4 regions of the Bradyrhizobium sp. MI1.3 genome follow, and region 1 is predicted to be linked to each of the others. Evidence: predicted binding sites of a transcription regulator. Region 1 holds the regulator's gene; each other region holds the start of a gene.

Evidence for each region. Region 1 encodes LexA, which represses DNA repair genes until DNA is damaged. Its sites were predicted from a motif close to TGTTCNNNNTGTGTTCNG; they were not measured.
Region 2: a site for LexA is predicted at 1,328-1,345, ahead of def (peptide deformylase). Genes of this name have one in related genera too.
Region 3: a site for LexA is predicted at 1,615-1,632, ahead of AC0L3A_RS02495 (ribonuclease T2 family protein). Genes of this name have one in related genera too.
Region 4: a site for LexA is predicted at 2,212-2,229, ahead of AC0L3A_RS07365 (YifB family Mg chelatase-like AAA ATPase). Genes of this name have one in related genera too.

The regions. Positions count from the first base shown of each region.
Region 1 is NZ_JBVVPQ010000013.1:101,988-106,268, reverse strand. Features, by position in the region: gene AC0L3A_RS12395 (HAD family hydrolase) at 1-571, shown strand, start outside; gene AC0L3A_RS12390 (hypothetical protein) at 740-931, shown strand; gene AC0L3A_RS12385 (molybdopterin molybdotransferase MoeA) at 1,154-2,365, shown strand; gene lexA (transcriptional repressor LexA) at 2,542-3,243, shown strand; gene AC0L3A_RS12375 (hypothetical protein) at 3,696-4,130, shown strand; gene AC0L3A_RS12370 (ComEC/Rec2 family competence protein) at 4,268-4,281, opposite strand, start outside.
Region 2 is NZ_JBVVPQ010000128.1:72-4,352, forward strand. Features, by position in the region: gene AC0L3A_RS38965 (DNA recombination protein RmuC) at 97-1,296, opposite strand; gene def (peptide deformylase) at 1,467-1,991, shown strand; gene fmt (methionyl-tRNA formyltransferase) at 2,199-3,134, shown strand; gene truA (tRNA pseudouridine(38-40) synthase TruA) at 3,255-3,992, shown strand; gene dapE (succinyl-diaminopimelate desuccinylase) at 4,160-4,281, opposite strand, start outside.
Region 3 is NZ_JBVVPQ010000003.1:32,099-36,379, forward strand. Features, by position in the region: gene AC0L3A_RS02480 (DUF3617 domain-containing protein) at 43-573, opposite strand; gene AC0L3A_RS02485 (hypothetical protein) at 618-911, opposite strand; gene AC0L3A_RS02490 (hypothetical protein) at 1,094-1,558, shown strand; gene AC0L3A_RS02495 (ribonuclease T2 family protein) at 1,679-2,371, shown strand; gene AC0L3A_RS02500 (23S rRNA (adenine(2030)-N(6))-methyltransferase RlmJ) at 2,424-3,284, shown strand; gene AC0L3A_RS02505 (cold-shock protein) at 3,534-3,749, shown strand; gene AC0L3A_RS02510 (outer membrane protein) at 3,820-4,281, opposite strand, start outside.
Region 4 is NZ_JBVVPQ010000007.1:173,226-177,506, forward strand. Features, by position in the region: gene AC0L3A_RS07355 (hypothetical protein) at 1-100, opposite strand, end outside; gene AC0L3A_RS07360 (hypothetical protein) at 220-561, opposite strand; gene AC0L3A_RS07365 (YifB family Mg chelatase-like AAA ATPase) at 615-2,153, opposite strand; gene AC0L3A_RS07370 (PilZ domain-containing protein) at 2,380-2,625, shown strand; gene AC0L3A_RS07375 (tetratricopeptide repeat protein) at 2,706-3,491, shown strand; gene AC0L3A_RS07380 (CpaE/TadZ family protein) at 3,720-4,281, opposite strand, start outside.

The sequences.
Region 1 (4,281 bases):
AGTGCTCGATATCGATTTCTCCAAGGCAATCGCCTGCTGGGCGGGACATGCCGGCTGCAAGCCCGAAGCCATCGTCGCGCGCTATGTGCGGGACAGCGAAGCCTATCGGTTGCACGAGATGGGGAAGATCAGCGATGAGGATTATTTCGCCTCATTGCGAGCCTCGCTCGGAATCGGCATTTCGGACGCGCAGTTCCTGGAAGGCTGGAACGCGATCTTCGCCGGCGAAATGCCTGACATCGCCGAGCTGCTGCCGCGGGCAGCGAAGCAGATGCCGCTCTACGCTTTCTCCAACACCAACCGGCCGCACGTGGACCATTTCTCGAGGGAATATGCCGACCTCCTCGGCCACTTCCGAGAGCTGTATTTGTCGTCCAGCATCGGCCTGCGCAAACCGGATGCGGAGGCTTTCGACCACGTCGTTGCGGCGATCGGCGTGCCCGCCGGGCGCATCGTGTTCTTCGATGATCTTGCTGAAAACATCGAGGGAGCGCGGGCGCGCGGCTTGACGGCGGTGCATGTGACCTCGCCGCGTGACGTCGGGAACGCATTGAAGGCATTGGGCATTTGACGAGGAGTCGGTGTCGCGAAACCCACGGCGGCACCGCCCGCCGGGACCAATTTTGAGAAATTGAGGAACCCGATCACTTTGTGCATTTTTGTACAGAGTTCCGGGAACGGAATACCGCCTTCCGGACTCTTAGAGTCCGTTGGGACTTCTACGGACGGATGCATCATCGTGCTGGGCAAAACCTACCTCACCAAGCAGGCCTCTCTTCTTCTTGAATTCGCCAGGACAACTTCAGATTCGGACCTTTCCGCCAAGCTTGTGAGCAAGGCCGCCGACCTGAAATCCCAGGCCGATCCGCTGCCCGACAAAGACCAGGGAGCCAAGGCGCCCGACGTAACTCCCGGGCAGGCAGGGAGCTGATCGATGCAGCCCGGGGCGCTCGTCGTTCTCGCCTTGCCGTGATTTTCCTTGCCGTGATTTTCGTCGCTTCCATGGCCGCGCGACGCGCTTGATCCTGCCTTCCGGAACAATGTGAAGCGGCGGGATGACTGTGCCCGCTCAGCGGTTTTTGCCTCTGCGCCCGCGCTCGGCTAGAAGACGTGCGGAACATTCGCCCGAACGTGCCGAGCAGGAGTTTTCGCCGTGGCCTTGATGCCGGTTTCCGACGCGCTTGCCGCGGTGCTGGCGGGTGCAGAGCCGCTGCCGGAAGAAATGATTTCCCTCGACGAGGCCCATCATCGCGTGCTCGCGTGTGACCTCGCGGCGCGGCGCACGCAGCCGCCGCAGGCGATGTCGGCGATGGACGGCTACGCGGTGCGCGCGGCCGATGCCGCGACGATCGATTCGGAGCTCACCGTGGTCGGCGAAGTCGCGGCGGGCCGACCGTTCGCCGGGACGATCGGCGCCGGCGAGGCCGTACGGATCTTCACCGGCGGCGTCGTTCCCGGTGGCGCGGACGCCGTCGTGATCCAGGAGGACACGGTCGCCGCCGGCAAGCGGATCATGATCAAGGAAGCCGCGATCGCCGGTCGGCACATCCGCCCCGCCGGCGTCGATTTCCGCGAGGGTGACGTGCTCCTGCGCAAGGGAAGCCGTGTCACCGAGCGCGACCTCGCGCTCGCTGCCGGGATGAATCATCCGCACCTTGTCGTTTTCAGGCGTCCAAAGGTCGCGATTCTCGCCACCGGCGACGAGCTGGTGATGCCAGGCACCACGCCAGGCCACGGCCAGATCGTCTATTCCAACGGCTACGCCCTGCACGCGCTCGCCCGCAGCGAAGGCGCCGAGACGATCGACCTCGGTATTGCCGCCGATACGCTGGAGGCGACCACCGCCGGCATCCGCCGCGCCCGCGAGAGCGGCGCCGACATCCTGATCACGACCGGCGGCGCATCGGTCGGCGACCACGATCTGGTCCAGCAGGCACTGCGGGACGAAGGCATCGCGATGGCGTTCTGGAAGATCGCGATGCGGCCAGGCAAGCCGATGATGCACGGGCGACTCGGCGCAATGGGTGTGATCGGCCTGCCGGGCAATCCCGTGTCGTCCTACGTGTGCGCTTTCCTGTTCATGGTGCCGCTGATTCGCGCCCTGTCGGGCCGTTCAGTGATTCACCATCGCCGCGAACGCGCCGTGCTCGGCCGCGGCGTCGGCGCCAACGACCAGCGCGAGGACTATCTGCGCGCGCATCTGGAGGAGCGTGACGATGGCACACGCGTCGTTCTTCCCGTCAATCATCAGGACTCTTCGCTGCTTGCGAATCTCGCTGCAGCACAGGTACTTCTCGTGCGCGCACCATTCGCGCCGAAGGCCGAAGCCGGCACGGCTTGCGAAGTGTTGCGGCTCCCCGTCTGAGCACCCCCGCAACGCGCGTTCTGCGAACTTTGCTCTGTTCACGGTAAATTAAGCAGTTGCGGAACATGTATCGAACATATAGTGTCCGTTCATGATTTGTTTCGAGCATGTAGCGGCTTATTGCCGAATTCTGCGTCTCGGAATCGGACGACATCAACCGGGGGACTTTGGTCGAGATGTTAACGCGCAAACAATACGAGCTTCTGCGGTTCATCAGTGAACGTCTGAAGGAAAGCGGCGTGCCGCCCTCCTTCGACGAGATGAAGGATGCGCTCGATCTGCGCTCGAAGTCGGGCATCCATCGCCTGATCACGGCGCTCGAGGAGCGTGGCTTCATCCGACGCCTGCCCAACCGCGCCCGTGCGATTGAAGTCATCAAGCTGCCGGAGCTCCAGGCAGCCGCCGGCAGCCGCCGCGGCTTCACCCCCAGCGTCATCGAGGGCAATCTCGGCAAGGTGCGTGCGGGCTCCAGCCTGCCCGCGGACGAGGGCGAACGCCCCGTGGCGGTACCGGTGATGGGCCGCATCGCCGCCGGCACGCCGATCGAGGCGTTGCAGACACGCAGCCACACCATCAGCGTACCGCCCGACATGCTCGGCTCGGGCGAACATTACGCGCTGGAAGTGCGCGGTGATTCCATGGTTGATGCCGGCATCCTTGACGGCGACATGGCGCTGATTCAGCGCAACGAGAGCGCCGATACCGGCGACATCGTGGTGGCGCTGATCGACGACGAGGAAGCGACGCTGAAGCGCTTCCGCCGTCGCGGCGCCTCGATCGCGCTCGAGCCCGCCAACGCTGCCTATGAGGTCCGCATCCTGCCGCCCAATCGGGTGAAGATTCAGGGCAAGCTGATCGGGCTTTACCGGAAGTACTGATACCGGACGTACTTGATACCTGGAGAAGTTGGCGCCTCGCGCGCTTCCGATCGGCATCGCCGGTCAGAGATTGGAGCGGATCATCGTCCGCTCCGGCTGGATAGTCTTTCTGGTTCTGCACAGACTATCCGGCCCCTCCTCCGGCGCTGGCTACTCGCGACGCCCAAGAAGCAGCACCGAAACAGCACCGCTTCGCGGCTCGAGTGTGCGAGGAAACAGCGACGAGCGATCGAGGTCGTTGCACCAGCCGGCAATATTCGCGCATGCGCCTCCCGAATGCATCGCAACTCTCTTTGTTCCTATTGAATTCGGGAAAGATAATGTGATCGCGGCTTGCGGAAACCAGCCGCAGATTTGCCCACAACCGAGCAGAGCTTTCGTGCTTCAACTCTGATAGAGGCCTGCGCCTCGATAAGAGACGCGGGTTGCTATCCCAGCATGAGGAGCACCCGATGTGTGACTACAGCCTGCATGCCGTCGCGTCGCGCCCCGCCGAAGTCGGCGAGACGATCGTCACGACAAATTTCCGCGGCACCTCGACGCGCGGCTTCGCCTCCGCAGCCGATCCGTCTGTTGCCGTCTGCCTGCTGCCGGGAACGGAGCTCGCCTTCGCAGACGACGTCCGCTACGACAATCGCTGGATCTGGACGCGGACCATCAATTCCCGCGTGGGCAAGTTCGGCAAGATCGATCCGCACGTTCCCGACCGCCATCATGACGCGATCGAATTCCCCGACGGCAAATTTGTGCTGGTGACGCAGCTCGTCGAAGGCCAGCGCGCGACCGTGCTGCAACTGCCTGTGACCCAGTCGGTCATCGAGCGCGAGCACAAGGCGCAGATCATCGCCGACAGGCAGCCGACCGTCACGCACCTGCCGATCGGCTGAAACAGCCGCCCTCCGGCTACGAGGTCGGAGGTCAGGATTGAATTGCCATCGCCGGCCGTGGCCGGCGAGATGGTGTGGTTTGCGCCAGCGAATCCGAGCGGACGCACCGACCCGCTGCGTTGCTCCGCACCATCAGATCAATCGTCGGCCT
Region 2 (4,281 bases), on a different contig from region 1:
CCATTAATGGCGCGCCTGTGGTATCGGGGGCCCCCGGGCCCCGCGGGCCCGCGACAGCGAGATTGAGGCGGCAGGTTACCGCATCTCAGCGTAGAATCACTCCCCCGCCTGGAGCTTCCTCGGGAACAGCTCGGCAGCGCCGGTCGCCACCAGATGCGGGGCTTCGGGCGCATCGGTCTTGCTGAAATCGAGCTCTTCGATGCGCCCGGCGCGCTTCTCGATCTTGTCGGCGGAGATCAGGATCTGGCGGACGTCTTCGTTGGCGTCGGCAAAGTGTTTCTGCAATTTCAGCACGCGCTCGCGCAGGCGGCCGAGATCGTCGCCGAGCTTGATCACCTCGGTCTGGATCTGGTCGGCGGCATCGCGCATGCGCGCGTCCTTCATGATCTGCTGCATCACCTGGATCGCGAGCATCAAGAGCGACGGCGACACCAGCACGACGCGGGCGCGATACGCCTTCTGGATCACGTCGTCGAAACCGTCGTGAATTTCGGCGTAGACCGATTCCGACGGCACGAACATCAGCGCCATTTCCTGGGTCTCGCCGGCGACGAGATATTTTTCGGCGATGTCGCTGACGTGCTTCATCACGTCGCCGCGCAGCCGCTGCGTGGCGATCCGCTTTTCCTCATCGGTGCGCGCATCATGCAGCGCGGTCATCGCTTCCAGCGGAAATTTCGCGTCGATGCAGAGCGGCCGCTGGTCGGGCAGGAACACGACGCAGTCCGGACGCTTGCCGGTCGAGAGCGTGAACTGGAACTCGTAGGCGCCCTTCGGCAGACCGTCCTGGACGATCGCCTCCATTCGCGCCTGACCGAAGGCGCCGCGCGACTGCTTGTTGGCGAGCACGTCGCGCAGGGTCGTCACCTGCGTGGTGAGGTCGGTGAGGTTCTTGTGCGCGCTGTCGATGATGCCGAGCCGCTCGTGCAGCGCGCGCAGGCTCTCCATGGTGTTGCGGGTGGTGTGCTCCATGGATTGACCGACCCGGTGGGTCACCGAATCCAGCCGCTCGTTGACCGCGCGTGCCATGTCTGCCTGGCGGCCGGCCAGCGTCTGGGTCATGGCATCGACCCGCCCCGAAGCCTCGCTCTGGGCATGCAGCATCTGGCTGATGCGCTCCTCGAGTTCGTCGGCGCGGATCGCGTTGGCCATCGCGAGTTCCGCGCCGCGCCGCCCCGAGCGTGCAATCACCACGGCGATGACCGCCAGCAGGATGAGGACCAGCGCGCCGAAGCCGATCAGCGCGTCCACCGTGCGCACCGGCCAGTCGCCAGCCGTGAAAATGATCTCGTTCATGCCTGCCCTTCTAGCCGATTCGCACTGTGGCACGAACGAATAGCGAACATTTCGAGGTAATGCCCTGTTAATTTTGATGGTTAACGAAACCCGAAGTTTTATGGTTAGCGGAGGGTTAACGGGTTCCCGGCCGCATTGACCGCATCGAACGCGCGGCTTAAATCGCGGCCATGGCCCTCAGAGAAATCATCATCCTGCCCGACAAGCAGCTGCGTCTGGTCTCCAAGCCGATCGAGAAGGTCACGCCGGAGATCCGCAAGCTTGCCGACGACATGTTCGAGACCATGTACGACGCGCCCGGCATCGGGCTCGCGGCGATCCAGATCGCGCAGCCGTTGCGGCTGATCACCATGGACCTCGCCAAGCCCGACCAGGACGGCGAGACCAAGCCCGAGCCGCGCGTCTTCATCAATCCGGAAATCATCGCCTCCTCGGAGGACCTGTCGGTCTACGAGGAAGGCTGCCTGTCGATCCCCGAATATTACGAGGAGGTCGAGCGTCCCGCGAAGGTGCGGGTGCGCTACATCGATCTGGACGGCAAGGTGCATGAGGAGGACGCCGAAGGCCTCTACGCCACCTGCATCCAGCACGAGATCGACCATCTCAACGGCGTGCTGTTCGTCGACTATCTGTCGAAGCTCAAGCGCGACCGCGTGCTGAAGAAATTCGAGAAAGCCGCCAAGCGCGGCGAGTGAGTAAGGTTTAGTGCTGCCTCACACTCCCCTGCGCTCCCTCCCCCCTTGTGGGGGAGGGCGGGGGAGAGGGGTAGCCCAGACGGAAGTCTCTCCGTCATCTGAATCAGGTGCGTGCCGCGAAACCTCAAACCGAGAGAGCGCGTCGTGTGGCACCCCTCTCCCTAACCCTCCCCCACAAGGGGGGAGGGAACGTACCGAGTCCTTGTCATGCCCCTCCGCCTGATCTTCATGGGCACGCCCGATTTCTCCGTGCCGACGCTGCTCGAGCTCGTCGCGCACGGCCACGAGATCGCGGCCGTGTATACGCGCGCGCCGAAGCCCGGCGGACGGCGTGGCCTGCAATTGCAGCCGACCCCGGTGGAAGAGGCCGCGCGAAAGCTCGGCGTGCCCGTGCTGACGCCGAAGACGTTGAAGACGCCGGAGGCGCGGGAAGAATTCCGCGCCTTCGACGCCGATGCGGCCGTCGTCGTCGCCTATGGCATGATCCTGCCGCAGGCGATCCTCGATGCGCCAAAGCTCGGCTGCTACAATCTGCACGCTTCGCTGCTGCCACGCTGGCGCGGTGCTGCTCCCATCAATCGCGCGATCATGGCCGGCGATGCCGAGAGCGGCGTGATGGTGATGAAGATGGATGTTGGCCTCGACACCGGCGACGTCGCCATGGCGGAACGGCTCGCGATCACGGACAATATGACCGCGCTCGATCTGCACGATCGTCTGGCCCGGCTCGGTGCCGATCTGATGGTGCGCGCCATGGCCGCGCTCGACCGCGGCGGACTTCAGCTCAAGCAGCAGAGCGAGGATGGCGTCACCTACGCCGCCAAGATCGACAAGGCCGAAGCGCGGATCGACTGGACCAGGCCCGCGCGCGAGGTGCTGCGCCATATCCACGGCCTGTCGCCGTTTCCCGGCGCCTGGGCCGAGCTCACCGGCGTGAGCGAGAACGCGCGCGTAAAAATCCTGCGTTGCGAACTGGCGATAGGCGCGGGCGCACCCGGCGAGGTGCTCGACGATCACCTCACCATTGCCTGCGGCGAAGGCGCAATCCGCCTGATCGAGCTCCAGCGCGAAGGCAAGGCACGCATGCAGGCCGCGGATTTCCTGCGTGGCGTGCCGTTGAAGCCCGGCGCCAAATTCACCTGACGCTGTCATACCCCGCGAAGGCGGGGTATCCAGTACGCCGAGGCTTCTCGGTCGAACGGATAGGCTGCGGAGTACTGGATCGCCCGGTCGAGCCGGGCGATGACAGCGAAACTGGACAAGATGCCCCGCTACAAGCTCATCATCGAATATGACGGCGCGCCGTTCTTCGGCTGGCAGGTGCAGGAGACGCTGCCCTCGGTGCAGGGCGCGCTGGAAGCGGCGGTGAAGGCGATGACCGGCGCGGATGCACGCGTGCACGGCGCCGGGCGCACCGATGCCGGCGTGCATGCGCGCGGCCAGGTCGCGCATGTCGATATCGACAAGCAGTTTCCGCAGGGCCGTTTTCGCGACGGCTTGAATGCGCATTTGCGCCCGCATCCCATCGCCGTGCTCGAAGCCGATATCGTGCCGGAGACTTTCGAGGCGCGCTTCTCGGCCATCAAGCGCCACTATCGCTACCGCATCGTCAACACCCGCGCCAATCTCGCGCTCGATGCCGGCCACGCCTGGCGTGTGCCGCGCCGGCTCGATGCCGATGCGATGCATGCGGCGGCACAACGCCTGCTCGGCAAGCACGATTTCACCACCTTCCGCGACACCGAGTGCCAGGCCAGGTCGCCGGAGAAGACGCTCGATCAACTCGACGTGCTGCGCGACGGGCGCGAGATCACGATTCTCACCTCGGCGCGCTCGTTCCTGCACAGCCAGGTGCGCTCGATGGTGGGGTCGCTGATGTGGGTCGGCGAAGGCCGCTGGACCGCCGAAGATCTCTCCGCAGCGCTCGCTGCACGCAACCGCGCCGCCTGCGGCATCGTCGCCCCGCCGGACGGGCTGTATCTGATGCAGGTGGATTACTGATTGGGGTGAGGGCGCGCGCTCTCGCTACATCCACCACTGTCATGCCCCGGCTTGACCGGGGCATCCAGTACGCCGCGGCCTCTCGGCTCAGTCACTGCCGTCTCTGGAATACTGGATCGCCCGGTCAAGCCGGGCGATGACAGCGGAGTTTGGGCGGGCAGAAGAGCCTACCCAAAATACCGCGTCAAAATCCCGCGATACACCTTGGTCAGCTGCTCCAGGTCCCTGACCGGCACGCGCTCGTCGACCTGGTGCATGGTCTGGCCGACCAGGCCGAACTCGATCACCG
Region 3 (4,281 bases), on a different contig from region 1:
CCCCCCCCGCCACCCTCTCCCGCAAGGGGAGAGGGAAGAGTCTTACTTCGGCAACAGCGCTTTCAGCTTGTCCATGTCGCGCACGTTCATCTTGAAGCCGCCGGGCATCACGATGTCGCCGGGCTTCTGGTCCGGCTTGCAGGCCCCCAGCCATTTCGCTTCGAGCTGCAGGGTCGTGTCGCGGCCTGCTGCGCCGGCGGCGCCGCCTTGCGCGTGCGACGACGTCTTCACTGTATAGGCCGAATTGAAATCGCCGGTGATCTCGGCATGCGAGGTCGTGCTGATGCCGGCGACATTGCATTCGGAATCGCTGACATAGCCGGTCGCGGTCTTCTTGATGTCCTGCTTGGCGCAAATCTGCTTGGCCATCGGGGAGACGTTGTTGTTCATCTCCTTGTCGACGGTCTCGTCGGTGCAGTGCTGCATGGTCATCTCGGGCACCGGCGTGCCGGTCCTGACCATCTTCAATTCCCACAGGCCCGCCTTGCGCACCGGCAGGTCGTCAGCGCGGGCGCTGCCTGCCGACACGACGAGGCAAAGGGCGGAGCCGAGCAAAGCGAGTTTGCGCGTCATGTGGGAAGCTCCCGGCTGAGAGGTAGCGGCGCTGCGAAAGCGCCTCAGTAGAGCGTGCGGATCGGCTGGTCGGCCGCGCCATAAGGCACCCAGCGGCAGGAGAACGAGATGTAGCCGCCCTCATAGGCCTGCATCGCCAGGAATTTGGCGACCTTGCCGTAGCGCGCGCAGTGATCGACCGCGACCTGCCGCGCATCGACCTGGGTTGCCATCGAATAGGCGATGATACCGCCGGTGTCGTTGCCCTTGAACGGAGGCACCGGAAGGAGATCGGCGCGCGCCGACTGGCTCGCCATCATACCCAAGGCAAGTAGGCCCGCGGCCGCAATGATTCGCATTCCCGTCACTCCGATTGGTTGGTGGCAGTTTACGGTGCCGGCGCGGCGGTGGAAAGAACCGAAGACCCCTCTGGTGCAGCATTGCGGTCAACTCGTCGGCAAGTGTTGCCGCGCTGCACTTGACCTCCCCCGGCCTTCGCGGCACCGTCCGACCCTCGCAGATCATGCTGTCTGGATTGCCCATGCGCGCCTCGACCTTCCTGAAATCGCTCCGCTTTGCCGCCGTGCTCGGCCTCCTGTTCGGGGCGCTGTCGCTCGGTGAGGCCAGGGCCGCCAATCCGCTGGAGCTGAATTTCTGGCTGAGCGGGCCGCGCTATGACGGCAACGTCTCCGAATGCGACAGGGCGCTGCCGACGATCGCCAGCCAGTTCTGGGAGAAAGAAAGCTCGTTCTGGAATTCCTCGTTGAAGATCACCGGCTTCTCCGCCGTTCACGAGACCGCGTTCCGGCCCTGGGCGTCCGACAACATCCCGCGCCGCTATTGCACCGGCGAGGCTATGCTCACGGATGGCAAGCTGCGCAAGGTGCATTTCTCGATTGTCGAGGATGGCGGCTTCGCCGGCTACGGCCAGGGCGTCGAATGGTGTGTGGTCGGGCTCGACCGCAACTGGGCCTACAACCCGGCCTGCCGCGCCGCCAAACAATAATTGCAAAAGTTCTGATCCGGACCGATCAGGCGGCCGAACGACGGTCGTCCGAATTTTGTTCTTGAAATGTTCTTACCGCCTGCTAGGCTCTTCTGCACAGTCTAGTTGAGGGGCGTCGCCATGTTTCATTCCAGATTGCATTTTTTCTCCCGCCTGATGATCTCGCTGACGCTTGCAGCCGGGCTGGCTGCGCTGGCCGGCGGTGCCAAGGCCCAGGACAAGCGGCAGAACACGCCCGGCGAATTCGATTTTTATGTGCTGTCGCTGTCGTGGTCGCCCTCCTTCTGCGAGGAGGCGGCGGAGCGCGGCGGCCGCTCGCAGACCCAGTGCAGCGGACGGCCCTACGCTTTCGTGGTGCATGGTCTGTGGCCGCAATATGAGAACGGTTTTCCGGAATATTGCCAGCGGCCCTCGCCGCGGCTGAACCGCAGCATCGTCTCCTCCATGCTCGATCTGATGCCGGCGCCGGGTCTGATCTTCAACGAATGGGACAAGCACGGCACCTGCTCGGGGCTCGCCGACCGCAGCTATTTCGAGACGATCCGGAAGGCGCGCGCCGCGATCAAGATTCCGGCTGAATATCTCGATCTGTCGCAGGCCAAGACCGTGGCGCCGGCGGAGGTGGAGGAAGCCTTCATCAAGGCCAATCCGGGCCTCAGCAATGCCGCCGTCTCGATCACCTGCAACCGGACGCGGCTATCGGAAGTCCGCATCTGCCTCAGCAAGGACCTGCAATTCCGCGCCTGCGAGGAGATCGACCGCCGCGCCTGCCGCCGCGACCAGGTGGCGATGCCGCCGATCCGGGGTGGGTAGCCCAGGCATCGTGCCTCTTTGCTCAAGCCGCCACGTGGCGTAGTGCTCTTGCATGAATTACCGCCACGCCTTCCATGCCGGCAACTTCGCCGATGTCATCAAGCACATCGTGCTGGCGCGCATCATCACCTATCTCCAGGACAAACCGGGCGCGTTCCGCGTCATCGACACCCATGCCGGCGCCGGCCTCTACGATCTCGAAAGCGACGAGGCGCGCCGCGGCGGCGAGTGGCTGACGGGCATTGCGCGGCTGATGCACGCGCGGCTGTCGAACGACGCCATGGCACTGACCAAGCCCTATCTCGACATCGTCCGCGCCTTCAATCCGAAAGGCGAGCTCAAGGCCTATCCGGGCTCGCCGCTGATCGCGCGCGCCCTGATGCGGCCGCAGGATCGCCTCGTCGCCTGCGAACTCGAGCCGAAGGCGCGGAAAGCGCTGATCGGCGTGCTGCGCCATGACGAGCAGGCCCGCGTGGTCGACCTCGACGGCTGGATGGCGTTGCCGGCTTTCGTGCCGCCAAAGGAACGGCGCGGGATCGTCCTGATCGACCCGCCGTTCGAGGCAAAGGACGAGTTCGAAAAGCTCGGCGAGGCCTTCTCGACGGCTTTCGCGAAATGGCCGACCGGTATCTATGTAATCTGGTATCCCGCCAAGAGCCGGCGCGCCACCGACGCGCTGGTGCAATCAGTGGCGCGGCTCGCAGCCGCAGCAAAACCGCCGGGAAAATGCCTGCGCCTCGAATTCAGCGTGGCGCCGCAGGCCGACGGTGCAACTCTCACCTCCACCGGGCTCTTGATCGTCAATCCCCCTTACACGCTGCAGGGCGAGCTCAAGACGATCCTGCCCGAGCTGGAAATGCCGCTCGGCCAGGGTGGCGCTGCCAGATTCCGATTAGAGGTGCCGAGACCGTAACACTCCGGCATCTTGGGAAAAATATGCAGGAGCGGTGGTCAATCTGCGGAGAACCGTATTATGCTGTTTCCGTGACTGGCTTTACGTTCCGCTTCCGCGAATGGTTGCGGCGGAGTGAAGGCCTAAGAAAGATCCAGTCGGACCAAATGGTCTGCCCAAGGATGGCCAGCTCCCGGGCTTCGTAAGGCCCGGTCATATCGTGACGTGCGTCTGCGTCACGACGGAGGAGCAATGAGGGGGAGTTTCCCGATGGCCATGACGGGAACGGTCAAGTTTTTCAACGGTGAGCGCGGCTACGGATTCATCAAGCCGGACGACGGGGGCCGCGACGTCTTCGTACATATTACTGCTGTGGAGCGGGCCGGACTGAAGGACCTTGCCGAAGGACAGCGTATTACTTTCGAAGTCGAACCGGACAAGAAGGGCAAGGGGCCGAAGGCGGTCGATTTGGTCATCCTTCCCTAGCGAGCCTGGCGTAAAAAAAATCCCGGCCGCAAGCGGCCGGGAGGTTGGTCCGGTATTTTCTTCTTAGCTATCAGAAGTGATAGTTCACGCCTGCGCGCACAACGCTGGCGCTATAGCCGTTTGACACGCCTGTAATCGCGAACTGACTCGTCGACAGATCGATATAGAGATATTCGAGCTTGGCGCTCCAGTTCGGCGCGAATCCGACTTCCGCGCCGGCACCGATGGTCCAGCCAGCGCTGGTGTGCGACTCGGTCCAGCCGAACGTCTGCGCGCGCAGCTCGCCGAAGGCGAGGCCCGCCGTGCCGTAGAACAGCACGTTGCTGAAGGCATAGCCGGCGCGGCCGCGCAGGGTACCGAACCACGGATTGGAGAACTTCCACGGCGCGAAGGTGTCGTCGGCACCGGCGGCCTGGATGTCGCCCTCGACGCCGAACACCCAAGGGCCGGTCTGGAAATTGTAGCCGGCCTGAACGCCGCCGACGAAGCCTGACGGCTTTGCGGGATTGTTGTTCACCGAACCCCATTCATA
Region 4 (4,281 bases), on a different contig from region 1:
GGGCGATGCAGGGATGCGAGACCGATCCGATCTCGCTGCGCGCGAACACCGCGGCCGCCAACAGGGGAACAACCGAGGCCAGGATCTTGAAACGCAACATGACACGCTACTCGCCAGGCCCTGTACGGGGAACTGATGGGCCTTATGGTTTGCAGAGCGTAAAGGAAACTCGTTACCGCCGGGTTGATGCCGGTATCTGGGGATGAGAATCTCAGTCGGTTAAGCGCTTCTGTTCGTTTTTCGCTCGACTTCAGTGAGAACCAAATAGCTGTTCTTGCCGAAGCTGATCGCCCACAGCGCTGCCCAGGCGCCCCACCTGTTCCTGACCTCGATCTCGACGATTTGGCCAGGAGTGGTGCGAACGATGAGCGGTTGGCTTCTGCCCCAATCAATAGTCGCCTCGATCGTGCAGGCACCGGCCGGCAGCGTGACCTCCAACGCGTCATTGCGCGCAAGCTTCCCAACGCTGGTCCCGTTGACCCACAACTCGTACGACCTCAGCCGATCGGCATATTGGGACGGGCGGACAAATCTGATGGTGCAGGCATTGACGTCGGTCATGGTTCAATCTCGGGCATGGTGATGTTGTCGAGAAAGCTGCGGCGGCGCATTGCTCAGGCCAACTGGCGCACATCCTCCGCGAGTGCGCGGTAGGACAGCGCTTCGGCCAGATGCAGCCGGCCGATCTTGTCGGCACGATCGAGATCGGCCAGCGTGCGCGCCACCCGCAGCACGCGGTGATAGCCGCGCGCCGACAGCCGCATGGTCTCGGCGGCGTCGCGCAGCAGCTTCTGGCCTTGCGCATCCGGCTTGGCGATCTCCTCCAGCACCGAGGCCGGCGCTTCGGCATTGGTGCGAACCTTCGGCAGGCCGGCGTCCGCGTAGCGTGCGAGCTGGATGTCGCGCGCGGCGGCCACGCGCGCGGCGACTTCGGCCGAGCCCTCCGCCGGCGGCGGCAGGATCAAATCGGCCGCGGTCACGGCGGGAACCTCGATGCGCAGGTCGATACGGTCCATCAGCGGCCCCGAGATGCGGGCCTGGTAGTCGCCAGTGCAGCGATCGATGCGGCCGCGCTTGCAGGCATAGCCGGGCTCGAACGCATTGCCGCAGCGGCACGGATTCATCGCCGCGACCAGCATGAAGCGTGCGGGATAGGTGACGCGGTGATTGGCGCGGGACACCGAGACCTCGCCGTTCTCCAGCGGCTGGCGCAGCGAATCCAGCACGCGCGGATCGAATTCGGGGAGCTCGTCGAGGAACAGCACGCCCTGATGCGCGAGCGAGATCTCGCCTGGCCGCGCCCGCATGCCGCCACCGGTGAGCGCGGCCATGCTGGCGGAATGATGCGGCGATCGAAACGGCCGCCGCGCCGTCAGTGCGCCGCCCTCGATCTCGCCGGCGACAGAGGCGATCATCGAGACTTCGAGCAACTCGCCCGGTGACAGCGGCGGCAGGATCGAGGGCAGGCGTGCCGCCAGCATCGATTTGCCGGCGCCGGGCGCGCCGATCATCAGCAGGTGATGGCCGCCGGCGGCCGCGATCTCCAGCGCGCGCTTGGCGCTCTCCTGGCCCTTGATGTCGCGCAGGTCGAGCGGCGAGGCGGCGGCTTCATGCACCTTCGGCACCGGCCGCGACAGCACCTGCGTTCCCTTGAAATGGTTGGCGATCTGGATCAGCGAACTTGCGGCGATGATCTGGATGTCCGGGCTCGCCCATGCCGCTTCCGAGCCGCAAGCCGCCGGACAGATCAGCCCCTCCTCGCGCACATTGGCGCCGATCGCGGCGGGAAGGACACCGGCCACCGGTGCGATCGATCCGTCGAGGCCAAGCTCGCCCAGAACCGTGAAGCCGGTCAGCGCATCCGGGGGGATCGCGCCGATCGCCCCCATCAGCCCGAGCGCGATCGGCAGGTCATAATGGCTGCCCTCCTTGGGCAGATCGGCGGGCGCGAGATTGACGGTGATCCTGCGCGCCGGCAGCGCCAGCCCAGAGGCGATCAGCGCCGAGCGGACCCGCTCGCGCGCCTCCGACACCGCCTTGTCCGGGAGACCGACGATCGCGAAGGCCGGCAGACCGGGCGCGACCTGCACCTGCACGTCGACCGCACGGGCCTCGATCCCCTCAAAGGCGACGGTAGAAACCCGCTGAACCATGCCCGAACCAGCCTGCCCTTTTGCACAATTAGGGGTAGCAGAGCGGGCCAGTTCTTGCAAGAACAATACGGGAACGGGTCGAGAGGGCCGGAAGGCCTTAACCGATCGTAAACACGTCGAAGACACTACGCCTCGAATGCAAGCTGCTCTGCTCAGCACATTCCAACGAATGTCCGCTACTCCTAGGCTGCGGGATGGGCCGTGGTCTAACGGGTGAACAATTCAGATGCTTGCAAATCGCCGGAGAAGCGAACGACGGATGTGCACGCGGCTCGCCAAGATTCATTTTGGCGCGGGTTCGCTGCCGCGGGACTGCACGATCACGGATATTTCGGATGGCGGCGTGAAAGTGGTGGCGGAATTTCTGGAAGTGCCGCCGCAATTCACCATCATCTTCGCGCCCGACTATTCCCGGCAGTGCCGCCTGCGCTGGCGCATCGGCTGCGAGTTCGGCGCTGAATTCACCGACTGAGCTTTCGGAAGCGCCCCGCCTTAACGGGACTTTAGCGTTAATCGGTAAGCATCTCTGATCAGTCGCCGAGTGATCAGAGTATGTCCAAGCGTTTGTCCGTCGCCTCTCCTCCGGCGAGATATCTGTTTTCCGCACTTCTGATCTTGGCCTTGGGCGGCTGTCAGACCACCGGCATCGAGGACATCACCGGCGCGCTCGGCGGAAAATCGGACACGGCTGTCAGGGCCGAGGCCAAGCCAGACGTGAGGCCGGACATGGACGCGCTGCGCGAGCGCTATCGCGCCAAGCCTGGCGATCCCAACGTCGCGCTCGAATATGGCAAGGCGTTGCGCCAGACCGGCCAGCGCGCGCAGGCGCTCGCGGTGCTGGAGCAGGCCGTGCTTGCCCATTCCAGCAACAAGGCGCTGCTCGCCGGCTATGGCCGCGCGCTCGCCGACAGCGGCAGTTTCCAGCAGGCGTTCGACGTCCTCGGTCGCGCGCATTCGCCCGAGGATCCCGACTGGCATATCCTGTCGGCGCAGGGCGCCGCGCTCGATCAGCTCGGTCGCAACGAGGAGGCGCAGCAATACTACGCCGCCGCACTGAAAATCGTGCCGGACGAACCGTCGGTGCTGTCCAATCTCGGACTGTCCTACATGCTGCAGAACAATCTGCCGCGGGCAGAGGAAACGATGCGCCGCGCGCACGAGCGCAATCCCGCCGATCTCCGGGTGCGCGCCAATCTCGCGCTCGTGCTGGGACTGGAAGGAAAGCAGGCCGAGGCCGAAACCATCGTGAAGGCGGACCTGCCGCCGGATCAAGCGGCGGCAAAGGTCACAGCGCTGCGGCAATTGCTGGTGAAGAAGCAGCAGCGGGCGGAGAAGTAGCCCGCTCATTCCTGAGCTCGACAGATTGAGCCTCGCCGAGCGCACCGAGGGAGGTGCATTCCCTCCCCCTTGTGGGGGAGGGCTAGGGAGAGGGGTAGCCCAGGAAAAAGTGCTGATTGGTGACGATGCATCGAATGGGTGCGCGACGGAAAGAGTCCCCGTGTAGCACCCCCTCCCTGCCCCTCCCCCACAAGGGGGGAGGGAACGGAGAGAGCTCAGCTCTTGTCCCTACGACGCCTTGCGATGCGGGGCTGACGCGCGCCCCGACCTGCCCTTCAGCTTCTTCAGCAGCGGCCCGAGCAGCGAGCGCTTCGGCTTCTTCACCTCGCCGCGCCCGGCGAGGCGGTTCGCCATGTTCTGGAACAGCTCGGTGGTGCGGTGGCTCTTGGAGACCTCCGCGATCATCTGGCCGTTGTTGGCCGCGGTCGAGAACAGCTTTGAATCGAACGGGATCACCGCGATCGGCTGGCTCTCCATGGTCTTGGCGAATGCCTTGACCTCGATCTCCGCCCGCTTGGGCATGCCGACCTGGTTGATGCAGTAGAGCGGTGGCCGGTCGTTCGGCCGCGCCGCCTTCAACACGTTCAGCATGTTCTTGGTGTTGCGCAGGTTCGCAAGATCGGGCTCGGCCACGATCACGATGTCGTCCGCGTTGACCAGCGCACGCCGCGTCCAACCCGACCATTGGTGGGGAACGTCGAGCACGATGCAGGGCGTCGTCATGCGCAGCGTGTCGAACACCGCATCGAAGGCCTCCGCGCCGAAATCGTAGACGCGGTCAAGGGTGGCA